DNA from 2 places in the Holdemanella hominis genome. Region 1 is predicted to be linked to the other one. Evidence: a T-box and tRNA genes for the amino acid it is inferred to sense, from the RefSeq annotation. Region 1 holds a T-box; the other holds one or more tRNA genes.
The links. A T-box is a leader RNA that pairs with one kind of tRNA and senses whether it is charged. The one in region 1 lies ahead of alaS (alanine--tRNA ligase), so its partner is inferred to be a tRNA-Ala.

Region 1 (11,560 bases):
GGTCCAATGCCTCAGACTCGTTTCGTATTATCAAAAGCTTTGGAAATTGGTTTAAAACCTATTCTATTGATCAACAAGATCGATAAGAAAGACCAAAGAGCTGAAGAAGTTGTCGATGAAGTTTACGAATTGTTCTTAGACTTAAATGCCAACGACGAACAATTAGACTTCCCTATCCTTTATGGTGTAGCTAGAGAAGGACGTGTTCAATATGACCTTAAAACACCTAGCGACAACATCGACCCATTATTCGATACAATCTTAAAACATTGTGATGTATATCCAGATATGGATGAAGAACCTCTTCAAATGCAAGTATCTGCCTTGGCATACGATGAATACATTGGTCGTTTAGGAATTGGACGTTTATATTCAGGTGTTTTAAAACAAGGTCAACAATATATTCGTTGTAACCAATCTGGATTGAATGCCAAAGAAAGCTTATCTAAATTATTCGTATACAAAGGATTATCTAGAACAAGCGTTCCAGAAGCACATTCAGGAGATATCGTTGTTATTGCGGGTATGCCAGATATTAGTATTGGTGATACAATCTGTACAGCTGATCATGTTGAACCAATGGAACACATTGAAATTGAAGAACCAACTCTATCAATGAACTTCCATGTTAACTCAAGTCCATTTGCCGGACAAAGTGGTAAGTATGTGACAAGTCGTAACTTAAAAGAAAGACTTGAAAAAGAACTAGAAGTAAACGTTGGATTAAAGGTTGAACCAACCGATTCAGCCGATTGCTTCAAAGTAAGTGGTCGTGGTGAATTGCATATTTCTGTATTGATTGAAAATATGCGTCGAGAAGGTTATGAACTAGCTGTTTCTAAGCCAGAGGTTATCCTACACAAAGACGAAAATGGACACAAAGTAGAACCAATCGAAGAAGTTGTATGTTTAGCTCCAGAAGAATATTCAGGAACAATCATCAACAAATTAAATCTTCGTAAGGGTGTTATGCAAGATATGTCTGAAGAAAATGGATATGTTAAGATCGTGTATACAGCACCTACTCGTGGTTTATTAGGTTTCCGTTCAGAATTTATCAATGATACACACGGTGAAGGTACATTAGTACGTCGTATTAGTGGTTATGAACCATATAAAGGAGAAATCGCACAACGTATGGAAGGTGCTATGATTTCAACTGAAACTGGTGAAGCTATGACTTACGCCCTATGGAACCTTCAAGAACGTGGTCAATTATTCATTTCTCCACAAACACCTGTTTATGAAGGTATGATCATTGGTCAAAGTTCTAAAAACATCGATTTGGATGTTAACCCATTAAAGAACAAGAAATTAACAGCCATCCGTTCAAGTGGTCGTGATGAAGCTATGCTATTAACACCACCAAAAATCTTCTCACTAGAAGAAGCATTAGAATGGATCAACGATGATGAATTAGTAGAAGTTACACCAGATGCGATTCGTATCCGTAAAAAAGGTTTAACGGCTCTAGATCGTCGTAACTTGTATCGTCAAAAGATGAATGCTCAATAAGGCTTGGATAATTCCAAGTCTTTTTATTCAGCCCACTCTATTGCTTATTTTATGATAATAAACATGTACGAAATATGTATTAGGGTGAATGGCACGTGTACTATAGGTAGGCCTCTACGCCTACCCATTTCTTTTTATATGGAATACGAAAAAGGTAGGTACACAACACCTACCAAGTTACGTGGGCTCATCACCCTAATACTTATCTATTACCAGCTTCCGCCGCCTCCGCCACCGGCGCCTCCACCAGAGAAGCCACCAAAGCTAGAGCCCATGCTATCGGCTGTACTTTTCATTTGTTCTGTTTGATAATCCATTAAATTCTCATGAATCGGTTCATACATATTTCTTGTCAACATTCTGTAATAGAAATAAGAAGAGTATGGATCTGAATAATAAGAATCATACCAATCTGGTTGTGCCAAAGGAATCGTACTAAATTTCTTTGTCCACATTTCAGATAATCCAAATACCATCGCATATGGAATGACATCATAATAATAAGATGGATTTTCTAAAGATAATCTTTCCAATTGTGGTACTTCTGCCTTTTCAACAAAGTCTTTAAAACCTAATAGTTCAGGAGCTACACTTTTAAAGTATTCACTCACCACATTAAATTTAGAAATCAAAAGTATTGGTAGTGAAACAACCACAATGCCTATCATCATAAATTCAAATGGTACAATACTTAGAATCGAATCGCATTGTCTATAAATAAAGTATGCTAGAATCAAAATAAACGCAATACTTAATACTTTCTTTAATACAACTAGTTTATTCTTGTTAAATACATTTGTTGCTGCTGCAGAATAATTTAAAACCATCATAAGCACAAAGCTAAATGTCGCAAAAATGGTTTCAATCAAATTATCTACAATACTATATCGAGTATTGAATAAGATACATACAATCATACAAATCGTGGCTAGAATAATCGTCGCAAAGCCATGATCAATTGTTGATAAATTCTTATCTCCACTAAATTCATCATTCAAAGCTTCTTTGGCATCATCCATAGCCTTACCAAACTTACTTGATAATTTTGATAATTTCACACTATTTTTAGTTTTAAACAATCCGTTATAAATCTTCTTTTGATGCTTTAAAATCGGTGGTTCATGATTCTCTACCTTTGTAAGTACTAAATCATCCTCTTTTTCAGAAATGGTTAAATATCCCTTACTAGCCCAATATGGAATCAATGCCACTAAATCTTCTTGATCCACGGACTCATCTACAATCGTTCCAACCATAGCTGGATCCATATCTTTTAGTGGATAGAAATTCACAATTGGTGTAATATGAGTTTTCTTTAATAAGAATGCACGAATCAAACTATATAAGCCAAATAGAATAGCTAACCCTAAAAAGACAAATGGAGTCTTTGAAGTTGTTTGTTTGGCACCTACAAAATAGTTCTTTCTTAACTTACCAAAGATGGTAATGGCTTGTTTTACACCAATATCATAGGCATCTCCACTAATAGAATTCGAAGTAATGATTGGAGTTACATTTAAATCATTCGATTGATTTCCTAGACTTCCACTAAAGACTTTAATATTAGACATCTCATCTTCTGTCAAAGCCTTCTCAAATTGAATATCAAAATTAAAATGAGAAATGGTTGTATCCCAATTGTTTCCAAGTACAGAATAATAAATAAAATCTAAATCTGAATGATAATCTTCTGGAATCACAATCTTGTATGTCAACGTATAGGTGTGGGGGCCAATGATTGTATAGTCTGCACTTCCAATTTGAATCACACGATTCCCAGAATCACTATCTACATCATACTCATCATTTAATACGTTGATATCTTTAATTTTTAACTTATACTTTTCATCACGATTGATATACATCGTTTCTGGAATATTACGATAAATACCATGACGATAACTTGAAAAGTTCACATCAATCACTTCTTTAACATCAATTGTATTATCCGAATTGTATGTGGCATTCACCGTATAATTATCAATTGTATATCCTCCATCATCAGCATATATGTCGATACATCCAAAGCAAAGTACAAATGCGAATAAGAAGGCAAAGACCTTCTTAAAATTTAACTTGAACATTTTCTCTTTCCGAAGCATTGGCCACTTCAAACATTGTTTTCTTTTCGAAATGGAATAAAGATGCCACAATATTTGTCGGAACACTCATGATCACATCATTATATTCACGAACTAAAGCATTATAGTATTTACGAGAATTTGCGATATCCTCCTCGACCTTCTTCAATTGGTTTTGAAGATCCATAAAATTTGTGTTGGCCTTTAAATCCGGATATTGTTCTGCCACCGCAAAAATACCCTGAATCGCATTTGTGATCTTATTTTCACTATCCATAACATCCTTTGATGTTTTTGCCATATTTCTTTGTGCAATCACTGAACTCAATGTATCCGCCTCATGTTTCGCATATCCCTTCACTGTTTCTACTAAGTTAGGAATCAAATCAAAACGCTTCTTCAAATACACGTCCATTGTAGAAAAACCTTCATCTACCTTATTTGATAAACGAACAAGTTTATTGTAGCTAGACATTAAGAATAGTACTAATAAAACTAAAACAACAATAACAATAACTAGAATCATAATTAAATCCTCCTAGATTGATTATACTCTATTTTTGATAAAATGAGAAATATAGAAAGGAATCGTCTTTATGTACAAAACTATTTTAAAATGGATCTTACCCATTCTTATTTGTTTATCAAGTTTTTATATGGTTGCACAAAAAACATCAACACCCGAATTTCATGAGCAATCCATTCAATATTTAGACGAAAAAAGAAATACGGTCATGACACTAGCCGTATCGAGTGCTGCCATCTCTACATCCATTACCATTTTACCAGGAGATACAGGAACTCCCATTGCGAATGACTTAGCGGATTTAAGTTCAAAATTCTTATGAGTTCTAGGAGCCATCTATTTAGAAAAATACGCTTTGACACTCACATGCATGGTCATCTTTAAATACATCATTCCAATACTTTGTTTGGCATGGCTAGTCAACAACGTCATAAAATGGGATTAGTTAAGAATTGTATGTATTAAGATTGGCATTATGGCAGTAGCGACGTGCCTAATCATGCCTTGTAGTGTAAAATTATCTAAAACAATTAAAGCCACCTATGAAACAAGTATTCAAGAAACGATTAATAACGCGAACAACATCCAGAAAAATATACCAGGATAAAGAAAATAAAAACTTCTTTGGAAAAGCAGCTGAAGCATTTTCTTCAACAGCACAAAAATATACGAAGACGTTTAACAAGTCATTAAACAATTTCATGGAAGCTACAGCCATCATGATCGTAACATCTTGTGTTATACCCATCCTTGTAATTCTATTCTTCTTATGGTTTATCCAAACCATCAGTGGCATGACAATCAACACAAAATGACTAACAACATTCAATCCTGTTTCTAAAGTACAAAAACAATTATTAAGTCCAAAAGAATAATGAATTTGGCATCTTCGGATGCCATTTTTTTAATGGAAAACAAAAAAAGTAGAAGCACATGACTTCTACTTCACACTCATATATATTACCAGTCTGTCGCAATATCTAATTGAGTATCTGAATTTTGCGTAAAACTTCCAGTATCACAGACGATTCCTTTTCCTAATGAAGTTTCTACAATTGTACCTCTAGGATATTTATTTAAATCGGCCGCAACAATAATATAATCCCCCAACATTTTCGCACCATCTTCACGAACCCAATATGCATCATTATTTCCCATACCACGCATAATGTCGACTACTCCTGACATATTTAAATTATAGTATGTTTCTTTACCACTAGGTCCATAATAAATACCACCAGAGGCAGTAAGTGCATTCACATTACTAATGTATTGTGAAAGTGATGGTTGCGAGTAAACGATTTGTGTAACAGCATTGTAGTTATTTTGAATGAACTGCATATCATTCAATAAATCTGGCTGTTCCATACTCATTTCTTCAACGCTCTTCGACTCTTCTTGTTTCTTGCTAGATTCTTCCTCGATATTTTGAATCTGTTCTTCGAATTTCTCTTTTAATTCTTCAGTTCCATTTTTTGTATCAACACGCATTAAGATATTTTCATCTGTGCCATTTGACTTGGCATAGACCTTACTTTCTTCCCCAATAACTGATGATGTTGTTAGTAATGTTAATGTAAGTGTCGACATCAATAAACCTGAAACTAACCCTTTTCTTAATAAACTACTCTCTAAATTTTCTTCTTTTATAAAGTTCAAAACACCCTCCAATCTTCCCCTTAAACCTCATAAAATACGAGGCAAATGTTGTCAAATAATTGAAAACAACAATTAATACTATACACAATTCTAAAAAAAATGCAAATTTTGACCTAAAAAAAGGCCGTTTCATGCCAAATGTGGCGAGAACGACCCAATTTTTTAAAATTTAATGTAGAAAATAATCATACAATAATCGTAACTCCAACTTTCCATATCTGATTCAAAAAGTGCAAATTCAACGTTGCCAAACGATTATGCTTATCATACTTCACAATATAATCATCCATATTCTTTAGTGGACCTTGAGTCACATGAATCTTTTTATTCACTAATTTACCATACGACATTCTTAGAACCTTTTCATCATCCAACAACATGTTCAAAATACGAATCTCCTCATCCGTTAAAGCTGAAACTTCCTCTTCATATTTCAATTCATGAATAAAAACACTCTGCAAAGGAAACTTTCTAAAAATGCGATCCACTTCTACCTGTGACAATTTACTCACCACAAATACATAGCCACCGAATAAAGTTCGCAATTGGATCTGTTTAGAAACCCTATGATAAAACTCCATCTTAGGACTAAACGCAAAAATACCCTCGTTTTCATTCAAGTATTTACATACTTCCTCTTCCTTAGAACGTATGGTCAATAATACATACCAATGTTCATCCAAATTCATACATAAAACCCTTTCATTTCATATACTAAAAGTATAAAGTGGTTAGTTAGCTATGTCAAATCGATTAAACCGGTAAATCAATTTCTGGTTCTTCTTCAAAAGTCGGTAAGTTCTCTAAATCTAATTCTTCAAATCTTTCATAATCAAAATAAGGTTCATCGATGAACGGATTCCAATTCATACAATAACTATATACATAATCCTTTTGTTTGTCTGTTAAACCACTTAGTAGTTCATCAATCGCTTCTTCCTCACGCAACCCAAACAACCACTGTAAATCAAACGCACTATTCCCTGCATCTACCCACCAATGAAGTCTCTCCTTCTCTTTCTTTGTGAGTTTATTTTCCTTTAAAAATTTTCTTAATTCATTCTTACGAATTCTATATTTACTTTTACTCTTCTTTTTCATAAACAAAAAATAAGGGATATGCACATGGCATACCCTAATATCTTTTATAAACTTTTTAATTCTTCTGTGATCGCATTGATTGCTTCATCAACCTTAGAAGCATCCTTACCACCGGCTTGAGCCATATCTGGCTTTCCACCACCATTACCAGAACAGATTTGAGCCGCTTTCTTAACCAATTGACCGGCATGTACACCAGCCTTAACAGCCTCTTTACCTGCACCAGACACAAAGACAGCCTTTTCACCATTTGTATTCACAAAGAATACAACCATCTTGTCATCACTAGCCTTTAAGTTAGAAACAATATCCTTCAATGCACCTGCATCCATTCCAGAAACAGACTTGATCAATACATTGACTTTTCCAAAATCTTTAGCTTCAGTAGCCCACTCTTTAGACTTCAAAGTAAAGATTTGGTTTTTCAAGTTATCGATTTCCTTCTGCATATCACGCATAGTCTTATATGCAGCTTCAACCTTTGTATCAATATTCTTAATACCCTTTTGTTTAGCACTATCCGCAATATTCTCTAACATATTGTGTTCTTGTGCAAAATCTTGGTAAGCCGCAAACTTAGTCTTAGCCGTAATACGACGAGAATCCGAACCAATACTTTCCTCACTAATGATCTTACATAGACCAATCTGAGCTGTGTTTTCTACATGACATCCAGCACAGAATTCCTTAGACACATCACCCATTGTTACAACACGAACTGTATCTCCATACTTTTCATCAAATAATGCAGTGGCACCAGATCTCTTAGCCTCTTCAATAGGCATTACTTCTTTCGTTACTGGATATGCCGCACTAATATATTCATTCACAATACGTTCTACTTCAGCCAATTGTTCAGCCGTAACCTTTTCATAATGATTGAAGTCAAAACGTAAATATTCAGGACAATTATAAGAGCCAGCCTGGTGAATATGATCACCCAATACCTTAACTAAAGCCGACTGCAACAAGTGCGTACAAGAGTGGTTCGCTGTAGTTGCCAAACGATCTTTGACATTCACTTCACCATATAAAGACATACCTTTTTCTAATACACCACTATTGATTTTAACTGTGTGAATATGCTGTTTATTACGAGTCTTTTGAACATCCAATACTTCTACTTCTACACCATCAGCCGTAAACACTCCCTTATCGGCAACCTGTCCACCACTTTCTGCATAGAAACAAGTTTCATCTAAAATGATCATACCTTCATCTTCTAAAGAATCAACCATCTTACCCTCTGCATTAAATAACGCAATGATCTTACCATCACAAGATAAGTGATCATAACCAATAAATTCACTAGGCTCATTGAAGTTCATCAATTCTTCATTTTGAGACGCAAAAGAATCCTTTACATTACGCGCATTACGAGCACGCTCTTTTTGTTTATTCATCTCTGCATCAAACTCATCACGACTTACACTGATTCCACTTTCCTCGGCAATTTCTTGCGTCAATTCAAATGGGAATCCATATGTATCATATAATTTGAAGACAACTTCACCACTAAGCTTTCCATCCTTAGCCTTACTGATCTCTTCATCCAATAAAGCCTGACCAACCTTTAAAGTCTTCTTGAAAGTTTCTTCTTCAACCTTAATCAATTTTTGATTGAACACTACATGCTCTTGTAAGTATGGATAAAAATCCTTCATTAAATCTGCAACAACAGGAACTAATTTATATAAGAATGGTTCATCCAAACCTAATTTTAAACCATAACGAACAGCACGACGAAGTACACGACGAAGCACATAACCACGACCACTATTTGAGAAGTTAGCACCATCACTCAACGCAAAAGTAACTGTACGAACGTGGTCCGCAATAACACGGTAAGCCATCTTATATTCACCTTCATAAGGATGTTTCGCCATAGCTTCTGTTGCACGAATAATAGGTAAGAATAAATCCGTATCAAAGTTTGTTTCTCCATCCTGAACTAAGGCAACCAAACGCTCAAGACCCATACCTGTATCAATGTTCTTCTGAGGAAGTTCCTTATAATCTTTACGATCTATACTTGGATCACAATCATATTGAGAGAATACGACATTCCATACTTCTACATAACGATCATTTTCCATTTCATCAAAGAATAATTTTTCTCCCAATCCCTCAGGATCATATTTTTCTCCACGATCAAAGAAAATTTCACTGTCAGGTCCACCAGGTCCCTTACCAATTTCCCAGAAGTTATCATCTGTCTTTAAAATATGACTAGGGTCTACGCCACAAATTGTAGTCCATACTTCATAAGCACGCGCATCATCTGTATATACAGACACATACAATCTGTCCTTATCAATCCCCATCCATTCTTCGCTTGTTAAAAATTCCCATGCAAACTGAATTGCCTCATCTTTGAAATAATCTCCAATTGAGAAGTTTCCTAACATTTCAAAGAATGTGTGGTGACGAGCTGTACGACCCACATTTTCAATATCATTCGTACGAATTGATTTCTGCGCATTCGCAATACGATTTGAAGCCGGTTTTTCACTACCATCAAAATATTTTTTCAAAGCCGCAACACCCGCATTGATCCATAATAACGTTGGGTCATTGTGCGGAATCAAACTTGCGCCCGGCTCAATCATATGCCCTTTAGATTTAAAATAATCCAAGAACATCTGACGAATCTGATTACCAGTTAATTGTTTCATCTTTTCTCCTCCAATAAAAAAACGCTCCTATTTCTAGGAACGTATAATTACGCGGTACCATCCTAGTTCATTTTTCAAAATTGAAAAATGCCCTCAATTCACTCGTTAACGCCGACTACGTTTCAACTCCAAAGTAGCTTCAAATTAAAAGACTCGAAGAGCTTTCACCAAACGCCCTCTCTCTATGCACAAGAACTTTTAATCCTACTTATCTTCTTCACTGTCGAATCGATAAAATTTTAACACTCTTTCCATATTTCTGCAAGACGAATCACACCATCTAACATCAATTCTTTACTCATACACGCAAAAGACAATCCTACATGCCCATTCGAAATACTAATTGCGACACTATTCGATTCACACAAATCCCTAAAGCGTGATATATCCACATCTAAATTTAACCAATACGCCATATACGTCTCATCCAAAATATACGAACAACCCATATGTGCATCAATCAATTTTTTTAAATACAAATGCTTCTCCTTATACTCACGAACAAGCTTTCTTAAATGTTTCTGCAAATACCCATCCACAATATATTGCGTAAAAGCCACCTGCTCAATTTTACTCGTCGTTGGACCAAAATAAGAAGCACTATACTTATGCATATACTCCTCATTTAAAATCATATACCCAATACGAAGACTCGGTAATAATAGTCTTGAAAACGAAGAAAAATAAATCACATTCTTACTTTTCGAACACAACGAAGTCTTGATTTTAGAAGCATACACAAGCTCCCCATTATAATCATCCTCAAGAATCAAAACATTCTCTAAAGAAACGAATTCTTCACGAACCCTTTCACTCATAGACTGCCTATCAGGCGTAAAACAAGTCGTATTCACATAGACGACATCCACATTCAACCTTTTAATATCCCTCACAATAGAATTTGGATTTAAATATTCAACATGAAAACCATACGACAAAAACACCTGTTTAGCCTGATCATCCACCAAAGTCGATAAACCAACCACCTTATTCTTATCTAACATCCCACAAAATATATACAACAAAGACTGATAGTTTGAACCAATCACCATCTGCTCTGGAAAACACAAAATATTCCGATTCTGATACACATACTTACATAGAGCCTGTCTTAATCCATACTCACCCTGTGCTAGACCATAACTTGACATCAAACGTTTATCATTCAAAACACCCTTCATATATCTTTTCCAAATCGTCGTTTCAAACGAATCAAAAGAAACCGACTGAATCCGAAAATCATAATCATACGATTTTTCTTTGTGACTCGAACTATAATCCAATATCTCCTGATGCAGTAAGATACGCTCCGAATTCATACTCACCACATAACCCACTTTTTCCTTACTCGAAATAAACCCATCCAACACCAACTTATTATATGCATTTTCCACCGTAGTTTTAGACACATTCATCTTCTTTACACATTCACGAATCGAATCCACACGATCCCCATATTTTAAGATTCCAGAAAGAATGGATTCCTTATACAAATCATAAATCACCTGATATTTCTTCATACAACTGTCCCCTATTTATTTTTTATAATTGTATATTTTTTTATATACAGAAACAAGTATAATAGTCACTAAGTTACAGAAAGAAGGAAAGATTATGAAAAACAAACAAACATATGAAATCGTACTAACCGGACTAGGTATGGCACTCGTATTTGTCGCAACCATGTTCATCAAAATACCAAACACATTAGACGGATACTTCAATCTAGGAGACGGATTCATCCTATTATTCGCAAGCTTTTTAAATCCATTTGAAAGCTTCTTGATTGGAGGCTTAGGAAGCGCACTAGCCGATGTAGCCGGAGGATACGGACACTACTTCTTCTTTACCATAATCATCAAAGGACTAGAAGGAATCGTAGTATCCCTACCTATGAAAAACTACTCTAAACCGAAACAAATCTCAAGCTACGTATTAGGATCTGTCATTATGGTATTTGGATACTTTATTGCCAAATACATATTAAAAGGAAGCTGGATCGT
Region 2 (11,560 bases), on a different contig from region 1:
CTTATTTCTATCTTCTTTTCTTTAACACTCAGTCTGAAATAAGAAAGCGAAATTTCAGAAAGGGGCTGCAAAGCCAAACGTAGGCAATAAAATTAAGCAGCGAAAGCCATGCTTTGGTTCATACCAAATACATTAGCAAGTTTATTTTTAGCAATTAATTTAAGTTGGTTATTACACGTATCCTTCGTGGCTGTGGCTGAATCCAAACATTTACTCATCGAATGCCTGAACATCCCCAAGGAACATCAGTATAATCTATTAATACTGATTTTTCAAGGCCTTTTGAATCTCTCTTTGCGCATCCTTCGCCTTTTGAGACTCACGCTTATCATGAAGATTTTTACCTTTCGCCAAAGAAATTTCTAACTTTGCCAAACCTTTATACAAATAAATTCTCACAGGTACAACCGTATACCCTTTAACACGCGCAGATTGCTCCAATTTTTGAATTTCCTGCTTATGCATTAAGAGCTTGCGATCACGCGTTTCATCATGATTAAATCGGTTTCCAAATTCATAAGGAGAAATATGCATACCTTTAATAAAAGCTTCCCCTTTTTGAAAACTGATATAGCTGTCCTTTAATTGAACTTTTCCTCTTCGAATACTTTTAATTTCTGTTCCCTGAAGCACTAAACCTGCTTCAAAACGATCATACAACTCATATTCATGTCTTGCCTTACGATTTTCGGCTATTGTCTTTTGATTTTGACTCATTCTAAAACCACCTCTACTCCATCACAATCTTGCATTACAGACTGGACAAATTGTTGCACCCACTCTTTTGAAAGATCATAATTCGAAGCTAAATTATGTGTTTGTGCAAGCGAATCATTGTAATCTTCGATTGGGTAAGTCTTCCATGCATTATACCCTACATCAAACCATGTAATCAATGGAATAAATTTAGTATCTGTAAAAGAAGTCTTTTTTGTATCTGGATCATAGTTCAGTGTGAAGCTAGCCATTCCACCAACCATAGTAATATCCATATCCTGGGCACTCGTATAATTTCCTAATGAATAATACACAAGTGTATCTTGCTTCTTTCTTTTAATAACTTTTGCCGGTTCAATAACGTGTGGGTGTGAACCAATCACAACCTCGGCACCTAGTTCATTTAAATAATTTGCCAAATCTTCCTGCTCTTCAGTCGGCTCCATCTGATATTCTTCACCCCAATGCATAGAAACCAATTGGACATCGCTCACTTTACTTAAAGCTTCCATATCTTTTTTCATTTGATCCTTATCAATCAAATCCACAAGCCATAGCTTATCTTCAGGCACACTAAATCCATTCAAGCCATAGGTATATCCAAGAAATCCTACTTTGATTCCATTGATTTCTTTTACTAATGTACGCTTTTTATCCTTTTGAGACGTATGCGAACCCGTCGTAATAACATCTGGATAATTCTTTCGAACCAAATCAATCTGTGTTAATAAACCCTCAGCCCCTCGATCCATAGAGTGATTTGAACTTAAACTCCACCAATCAAAGCCAGCCTTATTGACAGAAGACAGAATTTCTATAGGTCCATTAAAAGTAGGGTATCCACTCAATTCATACTCTTCTCCAATGCATAACGTTTCAAAATTGATATATGCCAAATCTGCATTTTGTGTATATTTATTTGTCATTTCATAATAGGAATCAAAATTGTAATATCCATCTCTTTGGTATGGGTACCAATACATCGCACCATGATACAAGTTGTCACCTACACCTACAAACGTAAATGATTTTTTATTTTCCTGTTTTTTTGTAGAAACATTTTTTACAATCTTTGTTGCTTCTTTCGAATTTGGTGTGGGGTGTGTTAAAATAAAGCCCATTAAGCTGAAATTGAATATACATAATATAATGATCCATGTCCATTTCTTTTTCATAAGTTAATTTTATCAGAAAAAGCTTGCATTTTCCAAAATAATTAGGTAATATTATAAAGCACTTGGGGTGTTAGCTCAGCTGGGAGAGCACCTGCCTTGCACGCAGGGGGTCATCGGTTCGATCCCGATACGCTCCACCAAGTAAAAAATACGCTGTAAGCAAATTTGCTTACAGCTTTTTTTCATTCAATTTCTTCAAAAATACCAGACTTTTGATAAAGAACCCATTTTCCAATATTTACACAATGATCACAAATTCTTTCTAAGTACTTACCGACAAGTAACACATCCACTAGAGTCCCTGTATCATGCTCTTTTCTGGCTAATAAATCAACATAAACCTCTTTAGCCTTTTCATATTGTGCATCCGCTTGATCATCCATTTTAATAACTTGATCTGCTGCTTTTTCGTCTTTCTGAATAAAACCTTCAATCGCAAGTGTAATCATTTCTTTTGCGATGATAAATTGTTGTTGAATACTATCATCCACAACTAAATTTTCCATATTCAAAGCACAAATCAGTTCTGAAACTTCTTTTTCCTGATCCATAATACGTGTTAGATCACGAATTGTATTTGTAGCTACAGTAATACGTCTTAAGTCTTTCGCAACTGGATGTTGAAGAAGAAGAATCTTCATACAAATCTGTTCAGCTTCTCTTCCTTGTTCACTCACTTCTTCATGCATTTGTGAAACATCTTGAACTAAAGTTTTGTTTCCATCTAAAATAGCGTGCTTGCAAAACCACAATCCTTTTAAACAGTCTTGAGACATTTGTGCCATAGTCAGTTCTAACTGTTTTGTTTGTTTTAAAAACTTTGTAGGTAAAACCATTATCCAAACCTCCCTGTAATATAGTCTTCTGTTTTCTTTTCTTTTGGCGCAGAGAACAATGTTTCTGTAGCACTATACTCAATTAAATTTCCCAATAAGAAGAAGGCTGTTTTATCACTAATACGCATAGCTTGCTGCATATTGTGAGTAACAATAACGATTGTATAGTCTTTTTTCAATTCTAAAGTTAACTCTTCAATCTTACTAGTTGAAATTGGATCTAGAGCACTTGTAGGTTCGTCCATCAACAACACTTCCGGCTGCATAGCCAAGGCTCTTGCGATACATAAGCGTTGTTGTTGTCCACCAGACATTCCCAATGCGGATTTATGTAGACGATCCTTCACTTCATCCCAAATGGCAGCTTGTCTTAAACTTCTTTCAACAATTTCATCCAATTCACTTTTCTTTTTGATTCCAAAAATTCTTGGGCCATACGCAATATTATCATAAATACTTTTTGGGAATGGATTGGGTTGTTGAAATACCATTCCAACTCTACGTCTTAATTCAATCGCATCCATATTTTTGTAGATATCCGTTCCATCTAGACAAATATCACCTGTGATTTTAGTACTTTCCACCAAATCATTCATTCGATTCAATGTTTTTAAAAATGTTGATTTACCACATCCACTAGGACCAATGAATGCTGTAATTTCTTTTTCTTTGATATCCAAATTTATATTCTTTAAGGCATGAAAATCACCATAATATAAATTCAGATCATTCACTGTAAATTTATTATTCATACGTAACCTTTCTATTTCTCTAATCCAGCTTGTTTTTTGGAAATGTGTCTTGACCAAACATTGGCTCCAATACTAAATGCCAATACTAAAATCATCAACACAGCACTAGATAAATTAGCCAATGCACGATCTTGTCCATTGGTTTGTAAGTTCCAGATTTGGATGGATAATGTTTCAGCAGGTCTTAACACATTAATTGGCGATGTTGGAGAAGTAAAACTAAAATTATTCCAACGCAAATCACTTCCTGAACCAGTTGTATAAAGTAATACAGCAGCTTCACCAAATCCACGACCAGCCGCCAAGATAACTCCAGTCATAATACGTGATAGGCATGCTGGCAATAATACATGGAATATGGTTTGCCACTTTGTTGCTCCAAGTCCCATACTTCCGTGATAATAGCCTTCAGGCAAACCTTTTATCGCATCTTCTGTAGTTGTTGTAATCAAAGGTAAACTTAGAATTGATATAGACAGGGCACCTGCTAATAAACTTTTTGATAATCCAATGACAACTAAGAAAATCAAATATCCAAATAAACCTACAACAATACTTGGTAAAGAAGACAATGTTTCAATACAAGTTCTTAAAAAGCGTGTTACAAGCCCAGGTTTTGCGTACATCGCCAAATAAATGCCTGCTAATACTCCAATTGGAACCGAAACCAACAAAGAAATAAATACTAAGTAAATCGTATTAAAAACTTGGTTTCCAATGCTGCCAGATCGAGTAAAGCCAAACATTTCTGGTTTAGCCCCTAACAACCCTCCAATAATAACTTTACCGGCAAAGCCTACAAGAAGTAAAAAGAAGAATAAGGCGATACCATAAAAGACGATTGTCATGAATTGATCAATCATTTTTGCTCTTTTAATTCTAGAATCCATCTCTATTCTCCTTTCGGTTTTGAAAACTTATGAATAATAGTAATAAATAATAACGAAATCAAGAACAATAATAAAGCCATTGTCCATAGGGCTGCCTTCATTTCTCCACCTTCCATCGCATTTCCCATTTGAGCTGCAATTTCCGTTGTTAGTGTTTTTGAAGTAGAAAAAATACTCTTAGGCAAAGCTGTTGTTTGCCCAATAACCATCGCAACAGCTAAAGCTTCACCAAACGCTCTTGCAAGTCCTAATACAATTCCTGAAATGACTCCAGGTAATGCAGCAGGAATTACGACACGATATATCGTTTGCCAACGTGTTGAGCCAAGTCCATAAGCAGCCATTCGTGTTTCTTTTGAAACAGCTCGAATCGCATCACTGGCAACACTGGTAATCGATGGGAAAATCATAATTGATAAAACAAGACTTGCCGCAAGCACGGAATGTCCTACCTGCAAATCAAATACTTTCTTTAAGAACGGAATCAAGACCGTTAATCCAACCCATCCATAGACAACACTAGGAATTCCGGCAAAAATTTCTACCATAGGACGATAGAATTTTTCACCAAACTTAGGTGAAATTTCTGTCATAAAAATAGATGATCCTAACGCAAAAGGCGTGGCAATCAATAAGGCCAATCCACAAACACATAGCGATCCAACAATAAAGATCAAGGCTCCTACATGTCCTTTTGAACTGGCATTATCCATTGGTGCCCAATTTGCACTGCCAAGAAACTCTCCTAGAGTATGATGAAATTTAAAAAATGTATCAGAACCTTTATAAACTAGAAAAGCTCCAATTAATAGAGTTACAAATATCACGAGCAGACCACCAATTGTGACAAGAATCTGCCAAAAATATTCTTTACAAAACATGCTTTTACGACTCATCAAATTCCTCCAAACTAAATGAATAACGGACATATATTTCAATGTCCGTTAAAGAACTCGCAATTAGTGATCTGTTTTTTCCATTTTGCTAGAAACACCATAGCCTAATGATTCCATTTTCTTACCGAATTTTTCACCCATGATGTAATCTAAGAATGCTTTTGTAGCTTTATCTGGCTCTCCATTTGTATACATGTGCTCAAATGTCCAAACTTTATAGTCACCACTATATGTGTTTTCTAATGTCGGTTCAACGCCATCAATTGCGACTGTATCTACATCGTCATTGTCTACTAAGTAAGATAATGCCACATAACCGATTGCACCTCTTGTATCTGTTACATTTTGTAACAATACACCAGAATCATCTGTTTCCATTGAAGCGTTGCTAGCTTCTTCATTTCCATCTAATGCATATTTTTGGAATGTTGCTCTTGTTCCTGATGAAGTTGGACGAGTAACTAAGACAATGTCTTCATCTGGTCCACCAACATCTTTCCAGTTCGTTGTTTTTCCTGTGAAGATATCAATCAATTGTTGTTTGGTTAAATCTTTAACACCAACATCTTTATTTACGATTGGAGCCATTGTTACAACACAAACTTGGTGATCGACTAAATCTTTAGCTTGATCCTTATCTAATTTTTCTTCAGCTGCCACATCGGAGTTTCCTAGTGTAACTGTTTTATCAGCTACCTGTTTTAAACCTTCTCCTGAACCACCAGCATCTACTGTAATAGAAACATCTGGGTTTTCGTTTGAAAACTGTTCGGCTGCAACATCAACCAATGGTTTCAATGCACTTGAGCCTGCGGCTGTAATTGTTCCGCTTAAACTTTCATTTTTTGAATCGCTGTCATCGGATGCAGTATTTGAACTACATCCTACCATAGCTGCAGATAATCCTACGATCATTGCGCCTTTTAAAAACTTATTCATATTTTCCTTGTCCTCTTTTCTTTCGACACACATATCATAATGCATGTTTGTTAAACGAAAAAAATGGTTCTGTTAAGGTTTTGTTAAATGATTTGTTTTAATTTTAAGCACACCTGAATTTAATTTATGAACAAAATTATTGAAATATAATGTAAATAAATGTATAATCGTGAAACATAAAGAAAGGAAAGGTGGAAATGCTTTCACCGAGGTAACAAAATGACACGTGTATATAACTTTAGTGCCGGTCCCGCATGCTTACCAGAATGGGTCTTAACCAAAGCTGCAAGCGAAATGTTAGATGCTCATAATAGTGGAATGAGTGTTATGGAGATGTCCCACCGTTCCAGTGAATTCCAGGATATTATAGATACTTGTAAAGCAAGATTAAAAAGATTGATGAACATTCCTGATGAATATGAAATTTTATTCTTACAAGGAGGTGCTTCTTTACAATTTACTATGATTCCTTTGAATTTAGAAAAACATAACGTAGATTTGATCAATACAGGTCAATGGACAAAGAAAGCTTTAAAAGAACATAAAAAATTAGGAAAAGTAAATGTAGTAGCGTCAAGTGAAGAAGATAACTTTACGTATATTCCTAAAATTAAACAAGAAGATTTAAGTGAAGATTCTGATTATGTATATATTTGTGAGAACAACACAATCTATGGAACTAAATATAAAGAACTTCCTCCACATGAAGGAAAGTTATTAGTTGCAGATTTATCAAGTTGTATTTTAAGTGAAAGAACGGATGTTTCTAAATATGATTTAATTTTTGCCGGTGCTCAAAAGAATATGGGGCCTGCAGGTTTAACTGTGGTTATCATAAAAAAAGACTTGATTGGTTTAGCTGATGAAAAAACACCAAGCATGTTAAACTACAAAACATATGCTGACAATGATTCTATGTTCAATACGCCACCTACTTATTCCATCTATATTTGTGGTTTAGTACTTGAATGGCTAGAAACACAAATAGGTGGATTGGAAAATATGGAAAAGATCAATCGTAAAAAAGCTAAATTATTATATGACTATATTGATGCTTCTAAACTCTATTCAAATCCTGTTGTACCTGAAGATCGTTCTTATACAAATGTTCCTTTTGTGACTAGTGATAAGAATCTAGATACTAAATTTGTTAAAGAAGCAAAAGAAGCAGGAATTGTAAATATTAAAGGTCACAGAACGGTTGGTGGTATGCGTGCAAGTATTTATAATGCCATGCCACTTGAAGGTGTAGAAGCCCTAATTGCATTTATGAAGAAATTTGAAGAGGAGAATTATAATGCCTAAAATAAAGCTCTACAATAATATTGCGCAAATTGGTTTAGATCAGTTTACGCCAGATTATGAAGTAAACGAAAATATGGAAGATGAAGATGCTATTTTAGTTCGTAGTACCAATCTTCATGATATTACATATAATGCCAACCTTAAAGCTATCGCTCGTGCAGGTGCGGGTGTCAACAACATTGATATTGATACTTGTACTAAAAAAGGGATTGCCGTATTCAATACTCCAGGCGCAAATAGTAATGCCGTAAAAGAACTTGTATTTGCGGGTATGTTACTAGCAAGTCGTGATATTTATCATGGTATTGAATGGATCCAAACGCAAAAAGAAAATGAGAACATCACAAAAGATATTGAAAAACAAAAAAAGAAATATGCTGGACACGAATTAACCGGTAAATCACTAGGTGTCATCGGTTGTGGTGCCATTGGTATCCAGGTTGCCAATCTATCCTTACGCTTTGGTATGAAAGTTTATGGATATGATCCATATATGTCTGTCGATGCTGCATGGAACTTATCTCGATATGTAAATCATGTCACAAATATTGATGATTTATATCGTCAATGTGATTTTATTACGATTCATGTGCCTTTAAATGATGGAACTAAAAACTTTATCAATAAAGATAGTTTTGACAAGATGAAAGATGGCGTCAAATTATTAAACTTTGCTCGTGGTGGCCTCGTTGATGAAGATGCTCTATTGGTGGCATTAGATGACAACAAAGTTGAATCTTATGTGACTGATTTTCCAAGTTTAAAAGTTATTCAAAATGATAAAGTCATCGCAATTCCTCACTTAGGTGCTTCAACCGAAGAGAGTGAAGAGAATTGTGCTTTAAAAGCCGCTCAGGAACTGATGAATTATTTAACTTATGGAAATATTTCAAATTCTGTCAATTTACCAAATGCGAAGATGGATATGAATTCACCATTTAGAATCACTTGTATTCATGAAAATAAGCCTAAAATGATTTCTCAAATCACAGATATTTTTAAGGATGCTAATATTGAAAACTTAATGAATAAATCTAAAAAAGATATTGCGTATACAATTATTGATTTAGATTCAGAAGTTGATATTTCTCCAATTGAAAAAATCAATGGTATGATTAGAGTATCTACTTATAAGAAATAGGATGGTACTATGATTGATGCACATACACATTTAGAAAATGGTGATTTAAGCATTGAATATGTTCATAAGTTTATCGATGCTGCCAAAGAAAAAGGGATTACTCATCTTCAAATATTAGATCACACACATAGATTCTTTGAATTTAAAGACTGTTATAAAAGAGTTTGTGAAGTATCTAAATTACAAGAAGAGTGGTTTTTAAAGAAACAAAAAAACTCCATAGATGATTATTTAAAATTAATTGAGGCATTAAAAAAAGAAACTTTTGACATCGCTGTACGTTTTGGCCTTGAAGTATGTTACACGCCTGAAACAGAAAGTCTATTATCCTCCATTCTTAAAAACTACCATTTTGACTTTCTAATTGGCAGTGTACACTCTGTAAATGGTTATCTATATGATATGGATGCCTTTTCTAAAGAATTACTTTGGAACAAAAATGATCCTTCTAATATTTATAAGTCCTACTATGACACTATTGAAAAACTAATCCAATCCAATCTCTTTGATCAAGTGGGTCATCCAGATGTGATCAAATTGTATTCGATTGATCCAGGCTACGATTTACATCCTACCTACCATCATATCGCTCGTCTGGCAAATGAATACAACATTAAAATGGAAGACAACACTAAAGCTCATTATTCATATCATCATCCTGATATTGGCTTAAATGCTGATTTTAGAAATATCCTAAAAGAAAATAATGTAAAAATTGTTACTGCAAGTGATGCTCATTATCCTAACGATGTGGGGCGCTGCTTTGAATTATTTGATCCTAGATAAGCCTAGGATCTTTTTTTAGGCAAAGAAAAAGACAGAACTTAATCTGTCTGTGTTTCTTTATTGACTAAAAATACACTTAAACTTACCAGTAACAATGCAATTAAACTTGATAGTTGGAATGCCTGATTGGATTCATGTAATACAACACTTGATAAAATCACACCGATGATAGGTGTTACGCACATATAGACACCAATCTTACTAACAGGATTTACAGATAATAACAATCCCCAAATCGTATAGGCGATAGCAGATACAAGAGCTAAATGAATCAATACAAGAAGGCCTAGATTAAATCCAAATGTAATGTGTCCTCCCATTAAATAGCCTGTTATAGCTAAGAGAATACCTCCTAGAGAGAATTGATATCCACTTAACAGGACGGCATTTTGATTTTGTGTGAACTTCTTAATAAAGGCAGCCGATATAGATCCACAAAATTGTGACATCAACACAAAGCCTTCACCCACAAAGGAAAAACTGACACTGGCTCCACTGACATTCATAAATAAAATGCCTAAGAATCCAATAAAACAGCCTAATGCTTTTCGTGCTGTAATTTTTTCATAATGAAAAATTAAACTTGCCACTAACAAAGATATAAAGGCACTGGTTCCTGAAATAATGGATCCGTTGACTCCTGATGTATGTGAAAGTCCAATATAATAGAAAAAATACTGTCCAGCCGTTTGAAAAAGAGCTAGAGTGCATATGCCTTGAATATTCTCTTTTTTAGCAACTAATACTTTTTTCTGTAAGAAAGAAGCAAATAATATGACTAAAAATCCAGCTAATGTAAAACGTATGCCTGCAAACATTAAAATACTAGGTACACCTTCAATATTAAATAGCTTATATCCCCATTTAATGAATGGAGCTGCACTTCCCCATAGTGTACAACATAGCACGGCTAGTAAAAATACATGTAATGGCTGTTTAAAAAATTCCCTTTTCTCCATATCCAATTAAAACTTATCCTTCCTTTTTTTCTTCTAATTCCATCCAACGATTAGTTAAAGTTTCAAGTTCTTCTTCTTTCTGCGCTCTCAAATCACTTAATTCTTTTAATTTCGCAAAATCACTTTGACACTCATTCATCTGATAGTCTAAAGCTTCGATTTCACTTTCTAATACTTCCATCTTCTCAGGAAGTTGCTCCAATTCCTTTTTTTCCATATAAGATAATTGAGATCTTTTCTTCTTTTCAATCGGCTTTTGAACAACAACCTTCTTATTCTCATCTTTTGATTTCACTAAATAATCACTATATCCTCCACTGTACTGTTTAAAAGTACCATCTTCTTGATGGACAAACACTTTATCCACAACACGATCCAAAAAATATCGGTCATGGCTTACAGTAATAATGGCTCCTTGGAAATCATCTAAATAATCTTCTAATACGTCTAATGTCAAAATATCCAAATCATTTGTTGGCTCATCCAATAACAGGATATTTGGTTCTTGCATCAAAACTCTTAATAGATATAGTCTTCTTCTTTCTCCACCGGATAGTCTTGATAGCGTGGTATAGTGCATATTTCTTGGAAATAAAAATCTTTCAAGCATTTGCGAAGCACTTAGTGTCATACAATCGTATTCAATGACTTTAGAAACTTCTTCAATATAATCAATGACACGCATATTTAGATCGACACCTTGATCCGCTTGTCTGAAATATCCAATTTTAACTGTGGTTCCATATTCAATGGTTCCATAGGTTGGTTGTTTCACCCCTGCAATAACATCTAACAAAGTAGATTTTCCACATCCATTCTCTCCAATGATACCTATTCGGTCTTGTCGTAATAATACATAGTTAAAATCATGAAATAATGACTTTTCTGGATAATTAAATCCTAAATTCATACATTCAATTGTTTTATTCCCCAATCGTTGCATAGTCGCATTTATTTTTAATGACTCTTCTTGCTGTTTAAAACGTTTCTGACGCAATTCTTCAAACCTTTGAAGTCGACTATTAGATTTTGTACCACGCGCCTGTACGCCCGCTCTAACCCACTCTAATTCCTTTTTATATAAGTTCTTGTGTTTATGGGCTGCTAATTTTTCTTGTTCAATACGCGTTTCCTTATTTTCTAAGTACACTTCATAATTTCCAT

Region 2: it encodes a tRNA-Ala, which carries the amino acid that the T-box ahead of alaS (alanine--tRNA ligase) is inferred to sense. The anticodon was not compared.

The regions. Positions count from the first base shown of each region.
Region 1 covers NZ_JACRWH010000056.1:519-12,078, reverse strand. The annotation lists gene typA (translational GTPase TypA) at 1-1,515, shown strand, start outside; gene H8911_RS10280 (DUF2207 domain-containing protein) at 1,725-3,599, opposite strand; gene H8911_RS10275 (LemA family protein) at 3,580-4,122, opposite strand; gene H8911_RS10270 (hypothetical protein) at 4,193-4,444, shown strand; gene H8911_RS10265 (hypothetical protein) at 4,665-4,937, shown strand; gene H8911_RS10260 (hypothetical protein) at 5,083-5,781, opposite strand; gene H8911_RS10255 (transcription termination/antitermination NusG family protein) at 5,967-6,470, opposite strand; gene H8911_RS10250 (hypothetical protein) at 6,535-6,882, opposite strand; gene alaS (alanine--tRNA ligase) at 6,927-9,557, opposite strand; T-box leader at 9,590-9,787, opposite strand; gene H8911_RS10240 (aminotransferase-like domain-containing protein) at 9,797-11,077, opposite strand; gene H8911_RS10235 (ECF transporter S component) at 11,172-11,560, shown strand, end outside.
Region 2 covers NZ_JACRWH010000044.1:3,210-14,769, reverse strand. The annotation lists RNA gene ssrA (transfer-messenger RNA) at 1-237, opposite strand, end outside; gene smpB (SsrA-binding protein SmpB) at 259-717, opposite strand; gene H8911_RS09345 (CapA family protein) at 714-1,892, opposite strand; tRNA gene H8911_RS09340 (tRNA-Ala) at 1,957-2,032, shown strand; gene phoU (phosphate signaling complex protein PhoU) at 2,075-2,728, opposite strand; gene pstB (phosphate ABC transporter ATP-binding protein PstB) at 2,728-3,480, opposite strand; gene pstA (phosphate ABC transporter permease PstA) at 3,492-4,370, opposite strand; gene pstC (phosphate ABC transporter permease subunit PstC) at 4,373-5,266, opposite strand; gene H8911_RS09315 (phosphate ABC transporter substrate-binding protein) at 5,330-6,205, opposite strand; gene serC (3-phosphoserine/phosphohydroxythreonine transaminase) at 6,425-7,510, shown strand; gene H8911_RS09305 (3-phosphoglycerate dehydrogenase family protein) at 7,503-8,651, shown strand; gene H8911_RS09300 (histidinol-phosphatase HisJ family protein) at 8,661-9,437, shown strand; gene H8911_RS09295 (DMT family transporter) at 9,476-10,396, opposite strand; gene H8911_RS09290 (ABC-F family ATP-binding cassette domain-containing protein) at 10,410-11,560, opposite strand, start outside.